Regions from separate parts of the Saccharopolyspora taberi genome, predicted to be linked through region 1. Evidence: riboswitches for the same ligand, from Rfam matches in the RefSeq annotation. Region 1 holds a riboswitch; each other region holds the start of a gene.

Region 1 (6,314 bases):
ACCCACCAGGAGGTCGACGCACCGCGTCGACGCCCGTTGAGCCGCCAGCCGCGCCTGGCAGACCCACCAGGAGTTGTCCGCTACGTCGTCCCAGACGTTGATCCACGGCCGCCGGGCCCCGCCGGCACGGGGCCCGGTCGGGGTCAGCGGTGTCCGCCCTTGCCGAACAGCTTGTTCTTGACCTGGTCGATCTTGTGCTTGTTCTTCGGATCGGAGGCGTACTTCTTGGCCTGGTTGATCACCATCCGGCCCTGCGGGCTCTTGGCGAACTGGGCGACCTTCTTGAACAGCGACATCACGTGCTCCCCGGCATCTGGATCAGGTGCCGTCCAGCGTACCGGCGATTCGGACGTCCGCGACCACCTTCAGCCCAGCACCCCGCTGACCGAGGCGTGGCCTTTGAGCAGGTTGCGGGCGATGGTGCGGCGCTGGATCTCGTCGGTGCCCTCGAAGATGCGCAGCAGCCGCAGGTCGCGGTACCAGCGCTCGATCGGCAGCTCCCTGGTGTAGCCCATGCCGCCGTGGATCTGCAGGACGCGGTCGACGATCTCGTTGGCGCGGACGCCGCCGTAGAGCTTGGCGATGGACTGGGCGTGCCGGGAGTCCATCCCGGCGTCGACCTGCCAGGCGGCCTGCAGCACCAGCCAGCGCAGCGCCTCGATCTCCACCGCCGAGTCGGCGAGCATCCACTGGATGGCCTGGCGTTCGGCGATCGGCTCGCCGAAGGTCTCACGGCTCTTGGCGTACTCGACGGCCATCTCGACCATCCGCTCGCAGCCGCCGAGCGCCCGCGCGGGCAGCAGGTAGCGGCCCCGGCCGATCCACTGCATCGCCAGCGCGAAGCCCTTGCTCTCCTCGCCGAGGATGTTGGCGTGCGGCACCCGCACGTCGTCGAACACCAGGGCCGCGGGCTGGCGCTCGCGCTCGCCCATGATCTCGATCGGCTCGGACTTCCAGCCCATGTCCCGGTCGGCCAGGAAGCAGGTGACCCCGCCGTTGGCCCGGTCGGTCACCGCGAACACCATCGTGAAGTCGGCGTCGATGCCGCCGGTGATGAACGTCTTCTCGCCGTTGATGACCCACTCGTCGCCGTCGCGGTAGGCGGTGGTGCGCAGGTTCCGGGCGTCCGAACCCGCTCCCGGCTCGGTGATCGCGAAGCAGGACTTGCGCTCGCCCGCGATGGTCGGCAGCAGGTAGCGCTGCTTCTGCTCCTCGTTGGCGTGGTAGAGGATGTTGTCGGCGTAGCCGCCGAACCGGAACGGCACGAAGGTTCGGCCGAGCTCGATCTCGATCAGTGCCGTCAGCACCGCCGACAGACCCATCCCGCCGTACTCCTCCGGCGTCTGCACGCCCCAGAACCCGGCGGCCTTCGCCTTGGCCTGGAGCCCGGCGAGCTCGTCCGGGGTCAGCCCGCGCTCGCCCGCGCGTTCCCGCCGCAGCACCTCCGGCTCCAGCGGCACCAGCTCGCGCTGCACGAAGTTGCGGACCCAGTCGCGGATGTCGCGCTCGGTGTCGGTCAGGGAGAAGTCGACCATCAGGGCTTCCTAACTAACGACGTTAGTTTTATGGCAGCCTAGGACTGCCCCGGCGACAGCCGCAAGAGGGCGACCGATGGAGACCGACCGTGCCCAGACCCAGCAACCCCCTGCTCTCGGCCGAGCGCATCCGCCGCGCCGGCCTGGAGCTCATCGACGCCCAGGGGCTGGAGGCGCTGTCGATGCGCAGGCTCGCCGAGCACCTCGGGGTCAGAGCCGCCTCGCTGTACAACCACGTCCAGACCAAGGACCAGCTGCTGCACGAGATCGCCGACGACGTGACCGCGGGCGTCGACGTCTCCGGCTTCGCCGTCGACTGGCCGACCGGCCTGCGGACCTGGGCGCGCTCCTACCGCGCCGCGCTCGCGGCGCACCCGCACCTGGTGCCGTACCTGGCCTCCGGCCCGGCCCGCCGGGAGGCGGCGCTGCGCCGCGCCGACGCCGTCCACGGCGGCCTGACCAGCGCGGGCTGGCCGCAGCGCTACGCGACGATGATCGGCGCGTCCACCAAGTACCTGGTGGTCGGCTCGGCGATGGGCTCGTTCTCCGGGGGCTTCCCGGACGACGCCGGGGTCTACGAGGACCGGTTCCCGCACCTGGAGCGCGCGCACCTGCTCAGCAGGCACGCCGAGATCGACCAGGACAGCTTCGAGCTCGCGCTCGGCGCGCTCATCGACGGTCTCCGGCAGCTCTACACCGAGCTGACCCGGGGCTGAGCCGCCGTGCCGAGCGGAGCGGCACAGCTCCCGCGAGCCGTCCCGAGCAGCTCGGACGACCGCCGCGCGACCGGCTGGGCGGGTTCCGCCCCGACTTCGACATCACTCACCCGTCCGGTTGACGAGGTCACCCCGGCTCCGTAGCGTCCTCGCGCAGAGGGACAACTGAACACCGAGCCGACGACGTCGTGCGGGAGAGTCCCCGCCGCCGGGCGGGGCGCCGAAGGAGCAATACTCCCCGTCAAACTCTCAGGCCCAGTCACCGCGCGACATCAGGCGAACACGGAGAAAAGCAGGGGCGCGCACGCCTCTCGCCCACGGTGCAAGCCGCGGCCCGCCGCGGTGAAACTCTCAGGCCAATGACTCCGGGGAGACCGCCGACCAGCGCTAACCCGCGCGGGTCGCAGTCGCGGTCCCCCCGATATGGTTGGAGCGGACCGGCCCGACTGCCGACCGGCGCCCACCAGGAGGAGTCCCGCACCAATGTCGTCGCCTCGACAGACACCCCTGCACCAGGTCCACGAATCGCTCGGGGCCACCTTCACCGAGTTCGCGGGCTGGCGGATGCCGCTGCGCTACTCCGGCGACACCGCCGAGCACAACGCCGTCCGCACCGCAGCGGGCCTGTTCGACCTGACGCACATGGGCGAGATCCGGATCAGCGGCCCGCAGGCCGCCGAGGCCCTCGACTACGCCCTGGTCGCCAACGCCTCCGGCATCGGCGTCGGCCGCGCCCGCTACACCATGATCTGCAACGCCGAGGGCGGCGTGCTCGACGACCTCATCGTCTACCGGCTCGGCGATCAGGAGTTCCTGATCGTGGCCAACGCGGCCAACGCCGCCGTGGTCTCGGCCGCGCTCGCCGAGCGGGTCGGCGGCTTCGACGCGACCCACGAGGACGTCTCCGCCGACTACGCGCTGATCGCGGTCCAGGGCCCGAAGGCGGTCGAGATCCTGGCGCCGCTGACCGACACCGACCTGGGCGCGGTCAGGTACTACGCCGGCTACCCGAGCAAGGTCGCGGGCAGGGAAGTGCTGCTCGCCCGCACCGGCTACACCGGCGAGGACGGCTTCGAGCTGTTCACCTCCCCCGCCGACGCCCCGGCGGTGTGGCAGGCGCTGACCGACTCCGGCGCCGCGCACGGGCTCCAGCCCGCCGGGCTGTCCTGCCGCGACACGCTCCGCCTGGAGGCGGGCATGCCGCTCTACGGAAACGAACTGTCCGCCGAGCTGACCCCGTTCCACGCCAACCTGGGCCGGGTCGTCAAGCTCGACAAGACCGCCGACTTCGTCGGCAGGGCCGCGCTGGCCGCCGTGGCCGCGCAGCCCACCGCGCGCACCCTCGTCGGGCTGCGCGCCGACGGCCGCCGCGCCCCGCGGCACGGCTACCAGGTGCTCGACGCCGACGGCGCCGAGATCGGCGTCGTCACCAGCGGCGCTCCCTCGCCCACCCTGGGCCACCCGATCGCCATGGCCTACGTCGACCGCGAGCACGCCGAGCCGGGTACCGGGCTCCAGGTCGACATCCGCGGGACCAAGGTTCCCGCCGAGGTCGTGGAGCTGCCGTTCTACCGCCGCAACGCCTGACCCAGACCGACGTCGAGATCCAAATCAGGAGGCAACACATGTCGACATCCGGCCTGTTCAACAGCCAGCTTTCCGCGGTGGACCCCGAGGTCGCGGCTGCGGTGGGCGCTGAGCTGAACCGGCAGCAGACGACGTTGGAGATGATCGCGTCGGAGAACTTCGCGCCCCAGGCGGTGCTGGAGGCGCAGGGTTCGGTCCTGACCAACAAGTACGCCGAGGGCTACCCCGGCAAGCGGTACTACGGCGGCTGCGAGCACGTCGACGTCGTCGAGCAGCTGGCCATCGACCGCGTCAAGAAGCTGTTCGGCGCCACCTTCGCCAACGTGCAGCCGCACTCGGGCGCCCAGGCCAACGCCGCGGCGATGTTCGCGCTGCTCAAGCCGGGTGACACGATCATGGGCCTGGACCTGGCCCACGGTGGCCACCTGACCCACGGCATGCGGATCAACTTCTCCGGCAAGCTCTACAACGTGGTCCCGTACCACGTGCGCGAGGACGACCACCGGGTCGACATGGACGAGGTCGCCCGGCTCGCCCGCGAGCACAAGCCGCAGCTGATCATCGCGGGCTGGTCGGCCTACCCGCGCCAGCTGGACTTCCCGAGGTTCCGCGAGATCGCCGACGAGGTCGGCGCGTACCTGATGGTCGACATGGCGCACTTCGCCGGTCTGGTCGCCGCCGGTCTGCACCCGAACCCGGTGCCGCACGCCCACGTCACCACCACCACGACGCACAAGACCCTCGGCGGTCCGCGCGGCGGCGTGATCCTGTCCTCGGACGAGGAGTTCACCAAGAAGTTCAACTCCGCGGTGTTCCCCGGCCAGCAGGGCGGGCCGCTGGAGCACGTCATCGCGGGCAAGGCGGTGCAGTTCAAGCTGGCCGCCGAGCCCGAGTTCGCCGACCGGCAGAAGCGGACCGTGGAGGGCGCGCAGATCCTGGCCCAGCGGCTGCTGGCCGAGGACAGCGCGAAGGCCGGCGTCCAGCTGGTCTCCGGCGGCACCGACGTGCACCTGGTGCTGGTCGACCTGCGCAACTCCGAGCTCGACGGCAAGCAGGCCGAGGACCGGCTGCACGAGATCGGCATCACGGTCAACCGCAACGCCGTCCCGAACGACCCGCGCCCGCCGATGGTGACCTCCGGTCTGCGCATCGGCACCCCGGCGCTGGCCACCCGGGGCTTCGGCAGGACCGAGTTCACCGAGGTCGCCGACATCATCGCCGAGGCGCTCAAGCCCGACTTCGACGATGCCAAGAGCAAGAGCCTGCGTGCCCGGGTGGAGGCCCTCGCGACGAGCTTCCCGCTCTACCCCAACCTGTAACACGCAGCTGACCCGGAAGCCGCATCTCGGACTTTTCGTCCGAGATGCGGCTTTTCGTGTCCACAGTGGACGTCACTTGGGAACGATTCGGAAAACCTCGGCCCGACAAGGGTTTCCACCCTTGCCAGGGTCGCCCGGATGGCCCAGTATCTCCCGCAGCGCTCGGCCCCACGCCGGGTTTCACGTGCCGGTGACCTGCCGTTCTCCCGACGGCCACCGCCACGCAGCAGGAGAACGGCCTCCAAAAGAGGCCGGAAGCCCTAAGGAGTCCCTTCCATGTCCCAGCCAGCGGCCGAGGAGTACCGCAAGGACCTGAGCACCCGTCACATCAACATGATCGCCATCGGTGGCGCGATCGGTGTCGGGCTGTTCCTCGGTTCCGGCAAGGCGCTCAACCAGGTCGGCCCCGGCCTGATCCTGATCTACGCCATCGCCGGTGTGATGATCTTCTTCGTGATGCGGGCACTCGGCGAACTGCTGATGTACCGCCCGGTCAGCGGGTCGTTCGCGGAGTACGCGGGCGAGTTCGTCGGCCCCTGGGCCCGGTTCGCGACCGGCTGGGGGTACTGGCTGGTGTGGATCGTGACCGGCATGGCCGAGATCACCGCGGTCGGTGAGTACTTCCAGTTCTGGTTCCCCGAGGTCCCGCAGTGGATTCCGGCGCTCGGCGCGCTGATCATCCTCAGCGGCGTGAACCTGATCGCGGTCAAGCTGTTCGGCGAGTTCGAGTTCTGGTTCGCGTTGATCAAGGTGATCGCGATCGTCGGCCTGATCGTGCTCGCGGTGGCGATCCTGACCTTCGGCTTCAGCGACGTCGGTGACACCGCGGCGGTCAGCAACATCTGGTCGCACGGCGGTTTCTTCCCCAACGGCGGGACCTCGGCGCTGCTGGCGTTCCAGATCGTCATGTTCGCCTTCATCGGCGTCGAGATGGTCGGCCAGACCGCCAGCGAGAGCACCAACCCGGAGAAGGTGCTGCCGCGCGCGATCAACTCGATCATGTGGCGGATCCTGATCTTCTACGTCGGTGCGCTGGCCGCGCTGACCGCGCTGGTGCCGTGGATGCAGTTCCCGGCCGACGGCAGCCCGTTCGTGCACGCCTTCACCCTGATCGGCATCCCGGCCGCGGCGGGCATCGTCAACTTCGTGGTGACCAC
Region 2 (6,314 bases), on a different contig from region 1:
ACGACCCGGTCGCCCCGCTGCACGCCCTGGTCCCGCAGCGCGCCCGCGAACCGCGCGACCCGGTCCAGCAGCTCCCGGTAGGTCCAGCGCGACACCGTGCCGGTCATCGCCGAGTCCCAGATCAGCGCGTCCTGGTCGCCGCGGCCGTCCCGCACGTGCCGGTCCAGCGCGTTGAAGCAGGTGTTGAGCACCCCGTCGGGGAACCACCGGTACATCGGCGCGCGCGAGCCGTCGAGCGCGGTGCCCGGCGGTCGCTCCCAGTCGATCGACGCCGCCGCGTCCAGCCAGAACCCCTCGGGATCGGCAAGACTGCGCTGGTAGGCGTCCGCGTATGCGCCCATGACGAATTGACCTCCCGCACGTGGCCGGACAAGTTGATCTCGAAAAGTGCCCTGCTGCCCACGGGTCCTACCGCACTCCCGGCGTCGGCACCAGTGTCGCCGAGCGGTCGTCACAACTTCGTTCGCGCCGAAGGTGATCGCGCCCTTCCGGAGGCACCTCGGCGACCGTCGCCGTCCATTTGTCGCCAGCACGACCGAATCGCCGCGACACGCCGTGGTCGATCGATCACAATCGCGATTGGGCCGGGGGATCGGGTTAACGACACGGCTGGGTGGACCGACATCCGGTACGGAGGTGCGACCGAAGATGAGCACGGAGACGTCAGCGGCCGAGGCCGATTCCGACCAGTCCGCCGAACTGCCCACCGCGCCGCGCAGCGTGGTGTGGAGCGGTGGGCACTCCTACGTCCTCGAAGGGGTCCGCGGCGCCCGCTGGGCCGGGGTCGACGACCGCCGCCGCGCCCGCTTCCTCACCGACGCGGACCTCCAGCGCCGCGGGTGGAGTCACCACCCGCGCTGAGCCGCTCGCCGACCGTGGTGACCTCGGCCGCCACGAGCGTTGTGGGCGGAATGTGGCACCCTGATCGGTGAACGGTGCACGCCAGGTGCACCGGTGCGGGGCAGTTCGCACAACCGTTTCGGGGAGGGGCTCGTGGTGCAGGACGCCGACGGCACCACGGAGAACGCCAACCGGGGACCGCAACCCCGCCCGGCCGGTGGCTCCGCCGCGGGGGCCGACCCGGGGCTGGCCCGGATCAAGGAAGCCGCCGCGGGCATCTGGGACGACCCGTGGTGGACGATCCCCAACCTGCTCAGCGTGATCCGGCTGGCCGGTGTCCCGCTGTTCCTCTGGCTCCTGCTGGGCCCGCAGAGCGACCTGCTCGCGCTGCTGGTGCTGGTCGTCAGCGGCGTGACCGACTGGCTCGACGGAAAGCTCGCCCGCTGGCTCAACCAGTACAGCCGCGTCGGAGAGCTGCTGGACCCGGCCGCCGACCGGCTCTACATCGTCGCGACGCTGGTCGCCTTCGTCCTGCGCGACGTCGTGCCCTGGTGGGTCGCCGCGGCGCTGATCGGCCGCGACCTCGTGCTCACGCTGTGCCTGCCGGTGCTGCGCTGGCACGGCTACGAGCCGCCGGAGGTGCACTACCTCGGCAAGGCCGCCACGTTCTGCCTGATGTACGCCTTCCCGCTGCTGTTGCTGGTGCAGGGCGACTTCACCTTCTCCGGGGTGATCCGCCCCATCGCCTACGCCTTCACCTGCTGGGGCGGCGCCCTCTACCTGTGGGCAGGGGTGCTGTACCTGATCCAGGTCGTGGCCGCGGTGCGCGCCGCCCGGTCCGCCGCCCGCGCCTGAGCGCCCGCCCGCAGGTCGTCTTGCGGCACCCGCAGTCGGCCCAATACGCTCGCCGGGCCGTCGCGATCTTCGTCGCGGTGGCCCGGCAGCGGCGGAGAACAGGAAGGCGGGACCAGTGGCGGCCCCCGAAGGCATCAAGTACACCAGCGAGCACGAATGGGTGCGCCCCACCGGCGAGGACACCGTCCGCGTGGGCATCACCGAGTACGCCCAGCAGCAGCTCGGCGACGTGGTCTTCGTGCAACTGCCCGGTGTCGGCGACGAGCTGGACGCCGGCGCCGCCATGGGCGAGGTCGAGTCGACCAAGAGCGTCTCCGACATCTACGCCCCGCTCGCAGGTTCGGTCACCGCGGTCAACGACAAGCTGGACACCGAGCCCGAGCTGGTCAACACGGACCCGTACGGCGAGGGCTGGATGGTCGAACTGCGGTTGAGCGACCCGGCCGCGCTGGACGGCCTGCTCGACGAGAACGCCTACCGGGAGCTGACCGACCAGGACTGATCGTCGATCTCGGCGGTGTCCTCGGCCGATGTCGGGACTCGCGCGTACGGGGCGGGGTGCGACACGGTACGTTGGAAGGCACTTCGCACGATCTATCCGCGTAGAGGAGAGCTCAGGTGAGCCAACACCCTGGCTCCGGCGACGTTCCGCCGGAGCAGTCACCGGAGACCACCTCGGTCTTCAGGCCCTTCCTCTCGGAGCCGGAAAGCACCGAGAGCGCGCCCTCGGAGCCTGCCGCTTCCGGGGTCGATGCGCTGCCCGCGGGTTCCGCCCTGCTGGTGGTCAAGCGCGGCCCGAACGCGGGTTCGCGATTCCTGCTCGACCGGGACACCACCAGCGCCGGACGGCACCCCGACAGCGACATCTTCCTCGACGACGTCACGGTGTCGCGACGGCACGCCGAGTTCCGCCGCGAGGGCAACGACTTCGTGGTGGTCGACGTCGGCAGCCTCAACGGCACCTACGTCAACCGCGAGCCGGTGGACACCTCGGTGCTGGCCAACGGCGACGAGGTGCAGATCGGGAAGTTCCGGTTGGTGTTCCTGACCGGCCCGATCGACGGGGGACAGGGCCGCTAGGCCGAGGAGAGAGACCGACATCGGGGCGGCGCCGGTAACCGGCGCCGCCCCGGTCGTTGGGAACTACGCGAACCCGCTTCGCGGCGGACCATCCCGATCTCGCCCGAATTCACCCGCAATCCGCAGTCTTGCAGGGAATTCGAGGACTTCCGGCGGACCCGGAGAGGGCCGTCGGCGGTGTATCGTGCTGGGTGTTGCTCAATGAAGAGCGCTCAGGTATCGGTTCTCGGCCTGCCGAGCCGGGCAGTGGCTGGACGACAGCCGAGGGATGGGCGTGTCCGCCGTATCGCGGGTAGCGTCGGAGGCGCCGGTGCGCGATCCTCGAGGAGGACGTCACGCCCCGGCGCGCTGGAGGAGGCGATTTGACGATGAGCAGTGAGATGCGCGTCGTCGGCGTGCGAGTGGAACTACCAGCCAACCAGCCGATCCTGTTGTTGCGCGAGACCGAGGGCGAACGCTACCTGCCGATCTGGATCGGCTCGGTGGAGGCGACCGCCATCGCGCTGGAGCAGCAGGGCGTGCGACCCGCCAGACCCCTGACCCACGACCTGCTCAAGGACGTCATCGGGGCGCTCGGGCGTGACCTGGAGCAGGTGCGCATCACCGACCTGCAGGAGGGCACGTTCTACGCGGAGCTCGTCTTCGACGGGGACGTGCGGGTCTCGGCCAGGCCCAGCGACTCGGTCGCCCTGGCGCTGCGGGTGGGCGTTCCGATCCACGCCGACGAGTCGGTGCTGGACGAGGCCGGGCTCATCATCCCGGACGAGCAGGAGGACGAGGTCGAGAAGTTCCGGGAGTTCCTGGACTCGGTCTCCCCGGAGGACTTCCGCGGCGCCGACACCTGAGCCGGTCGGCACCACGGCTTACCCGGCCCCCGGCGCGCCCCGCGCCGGGGGCCGGTTCGTCTCCCCGCGCGTCGCGTTGACCGGTCTTCCGGGCAGGCTTACCGTCGAGGAGACGCGAATCGCCCGCATGTGATTCAGACCAGCATGTGGTTCGGCGCCCGCGCAGGCGCGGCCCGGGCGTTCGCGGCGCCCTGATCATGTCGATGCAGGGCCTTGGCGGTCGTCGGCGGAAGCCGGACGAGGGGAGGCAGGCGTGGTCGAGGAGGCACCCAACCGGGATGCTGCCGCGGAGCAGGGAGAGCTGTTCCCCGACGCCTCGCTACCGGACGAACTCGTGGGGTACCGCGGTCCGGCCGCCTGCCAGATCGCGGGCATCACCTACCGCCAGCTGGACTACTGGGCCCGCACCAAGCTGGTCGGGCCGTCCATAAGAGGTGCGGCGGGGTCCGGCTCGCAGCGGCTGTACTCCTTCAAGGACATCCTGGTCCTCAAGGTGGTCAAGCGGCTGCTCGACACCGGCGTCTCGCTGCACAACATCCGGGTCGCCGTCGAGCACCTGCGCCACCGCGGAGTCCAGGACCTCGCCAGGATCACGCTGTTCAGCGACGGCACGACCGTCTACGAGTGCACCTCGGCCGAGGAGGTGGTCGACCTGCTGCAGGGCGGCCAGGGGGTGTTCGGCATCGCCGTCAGCGGTGCCATGCGGGAGATCAGCGGCACGATTCACGAGTTCCCCGCCGAGCGCGCCGACGGCGCCGAAGTGGTCGCCCCCGTCAACGACGAACTCGCCCGCCGCCGCCGGGACCGCCAGACCGGTTGATCGATCGGTCCGCTGTGCGCACGGCAGGGCGGAGCACGAACGATGCGGCGAAACGGACGCCCAGGATCCCGTTGAGATCGGGTAGGCTTCGCTGCATCGCTGACCCCGCGCGGGAGAGTCCGCGCCGGTGAGGAGCACCGGTGCGGCGCCGAAGGAGCAACTCCTCCCCGACAACCTCTCAGGCCAACCGGACCGCACGGGCGAGATACCTCTGGAAAGCGGGTCACCACGACCGTGGTGCCCCCGCCGACGGTGCAAGCCCGGCCCCCGGCCGGGTGAAGCTCTCAGGCGTTCGCGGCGCGGACATTGACAGAGGGGGAGGGCAGCACCGGTGTGCTGCCACCCTGTGTCCGCCGTGAAAGACGAGGTTTTGGCGATGACCGACGTGACCCATGACCGCATCCCGCTCGCCGCGCTGGAGCACGGCACCCCGTTCGCCGACCGGCACGTGGGCCCCGCGCCGGCCGAACTCGCGCACATGCTCGAGGTGATCGGGGTCGGGTCGCTGGAGGAGCTGGGGCAGCACGCGGTGCCGGAGGGCATCCGCGAGCGCGACCTGGAGCTGGCGCTGCCGGAACCGGCGACCGAGGCCCAGGCGCTGGCCGAGCTGCGGTCCCGCGCGCAGCGCTGCCGCCCGCACGCGGAGATGATCGGGCTCGGCTACTACGGGACGGTCACCCCGCCGGTGATCCTGCGCAACGTGCTGGAGAGCCCGGCCTGGTACACCGCCTACACGCCCTACCAGCCGGAGATCTCGCAGGGCCGGCTGGAGGCGCTGCTGAACTTCCAGACGATGGTCGCCGACCTGACCGGCGTGCCCGTCGCCAACGCCTCGATGCTCGACGAGTCGACCGCCGCCGCCGAGGGCATGACCCTGGTCCGGCGGGCGGGCCGGGCGAAGTCGGCCCGGTTCGTCGTCGACGCCGACACCCTGCCGCAGACGCTGGCCGTGCTGAGGACCCGCGCCGAGCCGCTGGGCATCGAGGTCGTCGTCGCCGACCTCTCGCAGGGCGTCGCCGGGCTGCCGGAGGGCGACCTGTTCGGCGCGCTGCTGGCCTACCCGGGCGCGTCCGGCGAGGTCCGCGACCACGAGGCCGTCATCGCCGAGGTCCACGACCGCGGTGGCCAGGTCGTGGTGGCCGCCGACCTGCTCGCGCTGACGCTGCTGCGCCCGCCGGGCGAGATCGGCGCCGACGTCGTCGTGGGCACCACCCAGCGGTTCGGCGTGCCGATGGGCTTCGGCGGGCCGCACGCCGGGTACATGGCGGTGCGCAAGGGGATCGAGCGGCAGCTGCCCGGCCGGCTGGTCGGCGTCAGCGTCGACACCGACGGCAACCAGGCGTACCGGCTGGCGCTGCAGACCCGTGAGCAGCACATCCGCCGGGAGAAGGCGACGAGCAACATCTGCACCGCGCAGGTGCTGCTGGCGGTCGTGGCGTCGATGTACGGCGTCTACCACGGCCCGGCCGGGCTGCGCGCGATCGCGACCAGGGCGCACCGGATGGCCGCGGTGCTGGCCGAGCGGCTGCGCCGCGGCGGGGTCGAGGTGCTGCACCGCGACTTCTTCGACACCGTCGTCGCCCGGGTTCCGGGCAAGGCCGACGAGGTCGTCGCGGCGGCCCGCGGCGAGGGCGTGAACCTGCGCCGCGTCGACGCCGACCACGTGGGCGTCAGCTGCGACGAGACCACCACCCGCGCCCTGCTGGCCAAGGTGTGGAAGGCGTTCGGGCTGGACGAGGTGGACGTCGACGAGCTCGACGCGGGCACCCCGGACGCGCTGCCCGCCGGTCTGCTGCGCACCTCGGAGTACATGACCCACCCGGTGTTCCACACCCACCGGTCGGAGACCTCGCTGCTGCGCTACCTGCGGGAGC
Region 3 (6,314 bases), on a different contig from region 1:
CGCCGACCAGGACGAGGCTCAGCAGGAACGGGATCCGCCAGCCCCAGACCAGGAACTGGTCGCCGGAGACCGCGGTCGCCGCCGCGAACACGCCGGTCGCCAGGAACAGCCCGGTCGGCGAGCCGATGAAGGTCCAGCCGCCGTACCAGCCCTGCCGGTTCGGCGGGGCGTGCTCGACGGCCATCAGCACCGCGCCGCCCTGCTCGCCGCCGAGGAAGAACCCCTGCACCACCCGCAGCAGCACCAGCGCCGCGGGCGCCCACAGGCCGATCTGGTCGTAGGTGGGCAGCAGGCCGATCGCCGCGGTGCAGGCGCCGGTGACGCTGAGCGTGATCACCAGCATCAGCCTGCGGCCCACCCGGTCGCCGAAGTGGCCGATCACCGCCGCGCCGAGCGGGCGGGCGAGGAAACCGGCGCCGAAGGTGGCGAAGGCCAGCAGCGCGCCGACCCACGGGTCGCCCGCCGGGAAGAACAGCCGGTTGAACACCACGGCCGCGGCGGTGCCGTAGATGAGGAAGTCGTAGAGCTCGATCGTGTTGCCGACGGCGCTGGCGAACGCCGCCTTGCGGACGCTTTCGCGCGGGGGCGCCACGCCCGGTTTCGCCGCGCTCGGTTCGGCTGCCATCCCGGTCCTCCTCCGGTGTTTCCCTCTCCTGGGCTTTCCCTCGTCAGGGTTTCGCCGCGCCCGGGGTGCAGGATCCGAGCGCAGGGTTCCGCGTCGAATTTCCCACAGTCATCCCGCGAACGAGGCTCGATGGCGATCTTCGCCGCCGAGATGATCAACACAGAGTGAGAAAACTCGATCGAGGGAAACTCAATCAGGTGGATCAAGGTAGCGGATGCGGTGTGACGGCCGGTTCTGCCGATAAAGAAGGTGAAGTCCTCTCCATAACCGCAGGAGGAAATCGAGATGACCGCACTCCCGCTGATCGGCCGCGCGCTCGTGGCCACCGCGCTGACCGCGGGCGCCGTGCTCACCCCGGCGGCTGCCTCCGCCGTCCCGGTCGCCAGCACGTTGCAGCTCTCGGTCACCGGCCAGCCCGGCACCAGCGGATTCCGCACCGCGCTGCTGACCTGCGAGCCGCACGGCGGCACGCACCCGAACGCCCAGAAGGCGTGCGCGGACCTCATCGAGAACAACGGCGACCTGCACGCGATGGCCAAGCAGGAACCCCGGCCGATGATGTGCACGCTGGACCTCAAGGAAGTCACGGTCCGCGCCACCGGCACCTGGCGCGGCAAGCAGGTCGACTTCGAGCAGAAGTTCCCGAACATCTGCGTCGCCAAGTCGCACACCGGCGAGGTCTTCGCGTTCTGAGCCCGCCCCGCGAGCCCCTGATCACACCGTGACCAGGGGCTTGCGGCATTTGGGCGGGTTACCGTTGGCGCATGGCACCACAGGACACTGGTTCGCCGGATCGGCGCTGGCCACGGCGGTTGTTCGCGGTGGGCAGCGACCCCGATCCGAGGTTCACGCTCGCCAACGAGCGCACGTTCCTCGCCTGGATCCGGACATCGCTGGCGCTGATGGCCGCCGGAGTCGGGGTGGAGGCGCTCAACGCCGTCACCCCCGACCAGTCGAGTCCACTGCGGACGGTGCTGGCGATCCTCCTGCTGCTGGCCGGAGTCCTGTGCAGCGCGACCGCGTTCGGCCGGTGGATGACCACCGAACGCGCGATGCGGACGAACGCCTCGCTGCCCGCACCGCGGCTCGGCCCGCTGCTCGGCTACGGCCTGGCGGCGATCGGCGTGGTCGCCTGCGCCCTGCTGCTGATCACCGGGATCTGACCGTGCCAGGCCCGTGGGACCCCGGACTCCAGGTCGAGCGCACGACGCTCGCGTGGCTGCGCACCACGCTCGCCTTCGTCGTCGGCCTCATCGTGCTCATCAGGCTGATCCTGCACCACAGCGTGCTCGCCGGGATCGCCTGCGCCGTGCTGACGCTGCCGCTGGCGGTCGTGATCGCCTGGTTCACCTGGCGCAGGCACCAGCGGACCGAGCGCTGCCTCCGCGCCGAGCACCCGCTGCCCGCCGCAGTGCTGCCCGCCGCGGTCGCGCTGCTCGCGATCCTCGGCGGCTGCACCGGGATCGTGTACGTGCTTACCGTCTGAGCGGTCAGGCCAGCGACAGCTGGGTCTCCACGTTGCCGCGGATCGCGTTGGAGTACGGGCAGACCTGGTCGGCCTCCTCGGTCAGCTTCCTGGCCTGGGCCTCGTCGAGGCCCGGCAGGCTGACCGAGAGCTCGACCTCCAGGCCGAAGCCGCCCTCGTCGTTGCGGCCGATGCCCACGCGGGCGGTCACCTCGGAGCCGGTGATGTCGGCCTTCGCGCGGCGGGCGACGACCTGGAGCGCGCCGTGGAAGCAGGCGGCGTAGCCGGCGGCGAACAGCTGTTCCGGGTTGGTGGCGTCGCCGCCCGCGCCGCCCATCTCCTTCGGCACGGCGAGATCCAGGTCGAGGATCCCGTCCGAGGAGCGGGCCTTGCCATCCCGGCCCGCTCCGGTCGCGGTGGCTTCCGCGGTGTACAGCGCAGTCATGATCCGTTCCTCTCCTCGGGTCGAACGAGCCCAACAGTAGCGTGCAACTAAATTGCACACAACCAATCTGGCGGAAGTATGCCCGAACGCACAACCGGGCGCCCGGTCCATCCACACTGGACGGATCAGGCGCCCGGAAGCGCGCTCAGCACTCGATGACGTTGACGGCCAGCCCGCCGCGCGCGGTCTCCTTGTACTTGACCTTCATGTCGCGGCCGGTCTCGCGCATCGTCTTGATCACCTTGTCCAGCGACACGAAGTGCGATCCGTTGCCGCGCAACGCCATCCGCGCCGCCGTGATCGCCTTGACCGACGCCACCGCGTTGCGTTCGATGCACGGGATCTGCACCAGCCCGCCGATCGGGTCGCAGGTCAGGCCCAGGTTGTGCTCCATCGCGATCTCCGCGGCGTTCTCCACCTGCGCCGGGGTCCCGCCCAGCACCTCGGCCAGCCCCGCAGCCGCCATCGAGCACGCCGACCCGACCTCGCCCTGGCAGCCGACCTCGGCGCCCGAGATCGACGCGTTCTCCTTGAACAGCACCCCGATCGCCGCCGCGGCGAGCAGGAACCGCACCACGCCGTCCTGGTCGGCGCCCGGCACGAACCGCGTGTAGTAGTGCAGCACCGCGGGCACGATCCCGGCCGCGCCGTTGGTCGGGGCCGTCACCACCCGGCCGCCCGCCGCGTTCTCCTCGTTGACCGCCAGCGCGAACAGCGTGACCCACTCCATCGGGTCGTCCTGCTCGGTCAGCGACTCCGCCAACGCCGCCGCGCGCCGCCGCACCTTCAGGCCACCGGGCAGCTCACCGGTGTTGGCGCACCCGTTCGCCACGCACTCGGCCATGACGTGCCAGATGTGCAGCAGCTCCTTGCGCACCGCGTCCTCGGTGCGCCACGACAGCTCGTTCGCCAGCATCACCCCGGAGATCGGCAGCCCCGACTCCGCCGTGTGCGCCAGCAGCTGCTCACCCGTGCGGAACGGCCACGCCACCTCGGTGGTGTCCGGTTTGATCCGGTCGGTCCCGGTCGCTTCCTCGTCGACCACGAATCCGCCGCCGACGGAGTAGAACACCGCCGACTCCACCTCGTCGCCCGCCGCGTCCCACGCGGTGAACCGCATCCCGTTGGGGTGCAGCGGAAGCGACTTGCGCCGGTGCATCACCAGGTCGCGATCGAGCGAGAACGCGATCTCGCTGACGCCGTCCAGCCGCAACCGGCCGGTCTCCCGGATCTCGGTCACCCGCGGCTCCACCGCCGCCGGGTCCACCGACTCCGGCGCGTGCCCTTCCAGCCCCAGCAGCACCGCTTTCGGACTGCCGTGACCGTGCCCGGTCGCTCCCAGCGACCCGAACAGCTCAGCTTTGACCCGCGACACCCGGGGCAGCAGCCCCGCCCCGCGCAGCCGGGCGACGAAGGTCGCCGCCGCGCGCATGGGGCCGACGGTGTGCGAACTCGAGGGGCCGATGCCCACCGAGAAGAGGTCGAAGACGCTGATCGCCATTGATCCGCCCTCCGCTTGTGCCCGGCTACGCCCCGGTCAGTTCGGCGTACTGCTCGGCGCTGAGCACCTCGCCGGTCTCGGTCGCCCTGACCTCGATCAGCCAGCCGTCGCCGAACGGATCGGCGTTGACCTGAGCGGGATCGCTCACCACGGACTCGTTGATCGCCACGACCTCGCCGGTGACCGGCGCGTAGAGGTCGCTGACCGACTTCGTCGACTCCAGCTCACCGCAGGCGCCGCCCGCCTCGATCCGCGCGCCGACCTCGGGCAGCTCCACGAAGACGATGTCGCCGAGCGACTCGGCCGCGTACGGGGTGATGCCGATGCGGACCACGCCGTCGCGGTCCTCGATCCACTCGTGCTCTTCGGTGTAGCGCAGGTTGGTGGGCAGGGACATGGGAGGCTCCGTCGCTTTCGGGGGCATGGGAATGCCCGGGATGGTTGGGCCTCCCCCTCTGTTGCGGAACCTGAGAGCTTCACCGCTTCGTCGCGGTTTGCACCGTGGGTGCGGCGCCGTGGCGCGCGCTTTCCAGAGTTGCCTCGCCCGAGCGGTCATGGGTGCCTGAGAGTTTGCGGGGAGTCTTGCTCCTTCGGCGCCCTGGTGCACCTGCGGTGCTCAGGGTCTCTCCCGCCCGGGTTCTGCGGCCGGTATGCGGTTGTCATGCTCCGCGCCAAACGATAAACGGGCCGGCCGAGGTGTCAATGGCCCGCCCCTGGTCCGCCACCGGATGTTCGCCCGGCGATTTCCCGGGCGCCCGGTCCCATACGCTGGGAACCGCGGGGAGGAGGCGACGATGCTGGACATCCGGGCGCTGATCGAGCGGGTCGGGCCGACGCTGCTGCGCACCGTGATCCTCCCGGAGTCCACCGACTGCGTCGGCGACGTCGTCATCGCCGAGCCGGAGCAGCCGCCGCGGGCCGCCCAGGGCGACCTGGTGCTGGGCGTCGCGGTCCGCGGGTCCGGGCAGGCAGCCGCGCTCGCCAGGGACTGCGGGGCGGAAGGCGCGGCGGCCCTGCTGCTCAAGCCGCCGCTGTCCGGCGACCCGGCGGTGGTGGCCGCGGCCCAGGAGGCCGGGATCGCGCTGGTCGAGGTGCGGGCGGGCACGGCGTGGGCGCAGCTGGTGTGGCTGATCCGGGCGGCGCTGGCCGGGACGGCGACGCAGGAGACCGACACCCGCGGCCCACCGCTGGGCGACCTGTTCCGGCTGGCCGACGCGGTCGCCGACGTCGTGGACGCGCCGGTCACCATCGAGGACGCGCACTCCCAGGTGCTGGCCTACTCCGCCCGGCAGGACCTGACCGACCCCGCCCGGATCTCCACGATCATGGGCCGCAAGCAGCCGGACGACGTGCTGGCCAAGTTCCGCGCCCGGGGCACGTTCCGGCAGCTCAGCAAGGGCCGGTCGGCGATCTTCGTGCCCGCCCAGGGCGACGGCACGCTGCCCAGGCTGGTGGTCCCGATCCGGATGGGCGGCGAGCTGCTGGGGTCGATGTGGGCGGTGGTGCCTGGCGAGGTGTCCGAGGAGCGGTCGACGGCCTTCGCCGACACCGCGCCGCTGGTCGCGCTGCAACTGCTGCGCTGGCGCGCGGTCGCCGACGCCGAGCGGCAGCGGTCGGCCGAGCAGGTGCGGCAGCTGCTGGAAGGCGGCGAGCGGTGGCGGACCGCGGCGACCGAGCTGGCGGTCTCGCAGGACCCGCACCGGGTGGTCGCGCTCGGCGTGAGCGCCTCTGCCGAGCAGGCGGAAGGGCACCGGCTGGCGATCTGGGAGTGGATCACGCGCGGGGTCGGGCGGCGCCCGCTGGTGACCGAGATCGGCAACGTGCTCTACGCGCTGGTGCCGGACCGGCCCGGCCAGGGCGGCTGGCCGGTGCTGCGCGCGGCGCTGACCGCGAGCGAGGACGAGCCGAAACCGCTGGTCGCCGTGGGCACGGCAGTCGGCGTCGCCGATCTCGCGCGCTCGCGCGCGGAGGCCGACGAACTGCTTGCGCTACTGCGCGCCGGGCAGGTGCGCAAGCGGGTCGCGGTGTACGAGGACCTGTGGCACCTGCTGGTGCTGAGCCGGATGGCGGGGGCGTCGACCGACGCCGGGGTCGCCTCGCTCGGACCGCTGCCGCTGTTGCGCGAGCACGACCGCGATCAGGGCACCGAGTACCTCAGCACGCTGCACGCGTGGCTGCGCCACCCCGGCGATCCGCGGACCGCCAGCCGCGACCTGCGGGTGCATCCGAACACTTTCCGGTACCGGATGAAGCGGATCACGCAGCTGGTCGATGTCGA

What was found. Region 1 has a riboswitch for glycine ahead of gcvT (glycine cleavage system aminomethyltransferase GcvT). Riboswitches for the same ligand answer to the same signal wherever they lie in the genome.
Region 2: linked by a shared signal. The riboswitch ahead of gcvP (aminomethyl-transferring glycine dehydrogenase) and the one ahead of gcvT (glycine cleavage system aminomethyltransferase GcvT) in region 1 are both predicted to bind glycine.
Region 3: linked by a shared signal. The riboswitch ahead of gcvH (glycine cleavage system protein GcvH) and the one ahead of gcvT (glycine cleavage system aminomethyltransferase GcvT) in region 1 are both predicted to bind glycine.

Annotation. Positions count from the first base shown of each region.
Region 1 covers NZ_BAAAUX010000026.1:24,806-31,119, forward strand. The annotation lists gene ABD691_RS28065 (hypothetical protein) at 144-296, opposite strand; gene ABD691_RS28070 (acyl-CoA dehydrogenase family protein) at 366-1,535, opposite strand; gene ABD691_RS28075 (TetR/AcrR family transcriptional regulator) at 1,625-2,251, shown strand; glycine riboswitch at 2,433-2,526, shown strand; glycine riboswitch at 2,527-2,627, shown strand; gene gcvT (glycine cleavage system aminomethyltransferase GcvT) at 2,735-3,838, shown strand; gene glyA (serine hydroxymethyltransferase) at 3,877-5,157, shown strand; gene ABD691_RS28090 (amino acid permease) at 5,434-6,314, shown strand, end outside.
Region 2 covers NZ_BAAAUX010000014.1:47,129-53,442, forward strand. The annotation lists gene ABD691_RS14290 (propionyl-CoA synthetase) at 1-341, opposite strand, end outside; gene ABD691_RS14295 (hypothetical protein) at 649-861, shown strand; gene clsA (cardiolipin synthase ClsA) at 994-1,695, shown strand; gene gcvH (glycine cleavage system protein GcvH) at 1,811-2,197, shown strand; gene garA (glycogen accumulation regulator GarA) at 2,314-2,775, shown strand; gene ABD691_RS14315 (bifunctional nuclease family protein) at 3,144-3,620, shown strand; gene ABD691_RS14320 (MerR family transcriptional regulator) at 3,874-4,440, shown strand; glycine riboswitch at 4,541-4,645, shown strand; gene gcvP (aminomethyl-transferring glycine dehydrogenase) at 4,817-6,314, shown strand, end outside.
Region 3 covers NZ_BAAAUX010000012.1:99,995-106,308, forward strand. The annotation lists gene ABD691_RS12985 (MFS transporter) at 1-625, opposite strand, end outside; gene ABD691_RS12990 (SSI family serine proteinase inhibitor) at 911-1,318, shown strand; gene ABD691_RS12995 (YidH family protein) at 1,390-1,788, shown strand; gene ABD691_RS13000 (DUF202 domain-containing protein) at 1,791-2,111, shown strand; gene ABD691_RS13005 (organic hydroperoxide resistance protein) at 2,116-2,538, opposite strand; gene ABD691_RS13010 (L-serine ammonia-lyase) at 2,681-4,036, opposite strand; gene gcvH (glycine cleavage system protein GcvH) at 4,062-4,433, opposite strand; glycine riboswitch at 4,482-4,575, opposite strand; glycine riboswitch at 4,576-4,677, opposite strand; gene ABD691_RS13020 (PucR family transcriptional regulator) at 4,831-6,314, shown strand, end outside.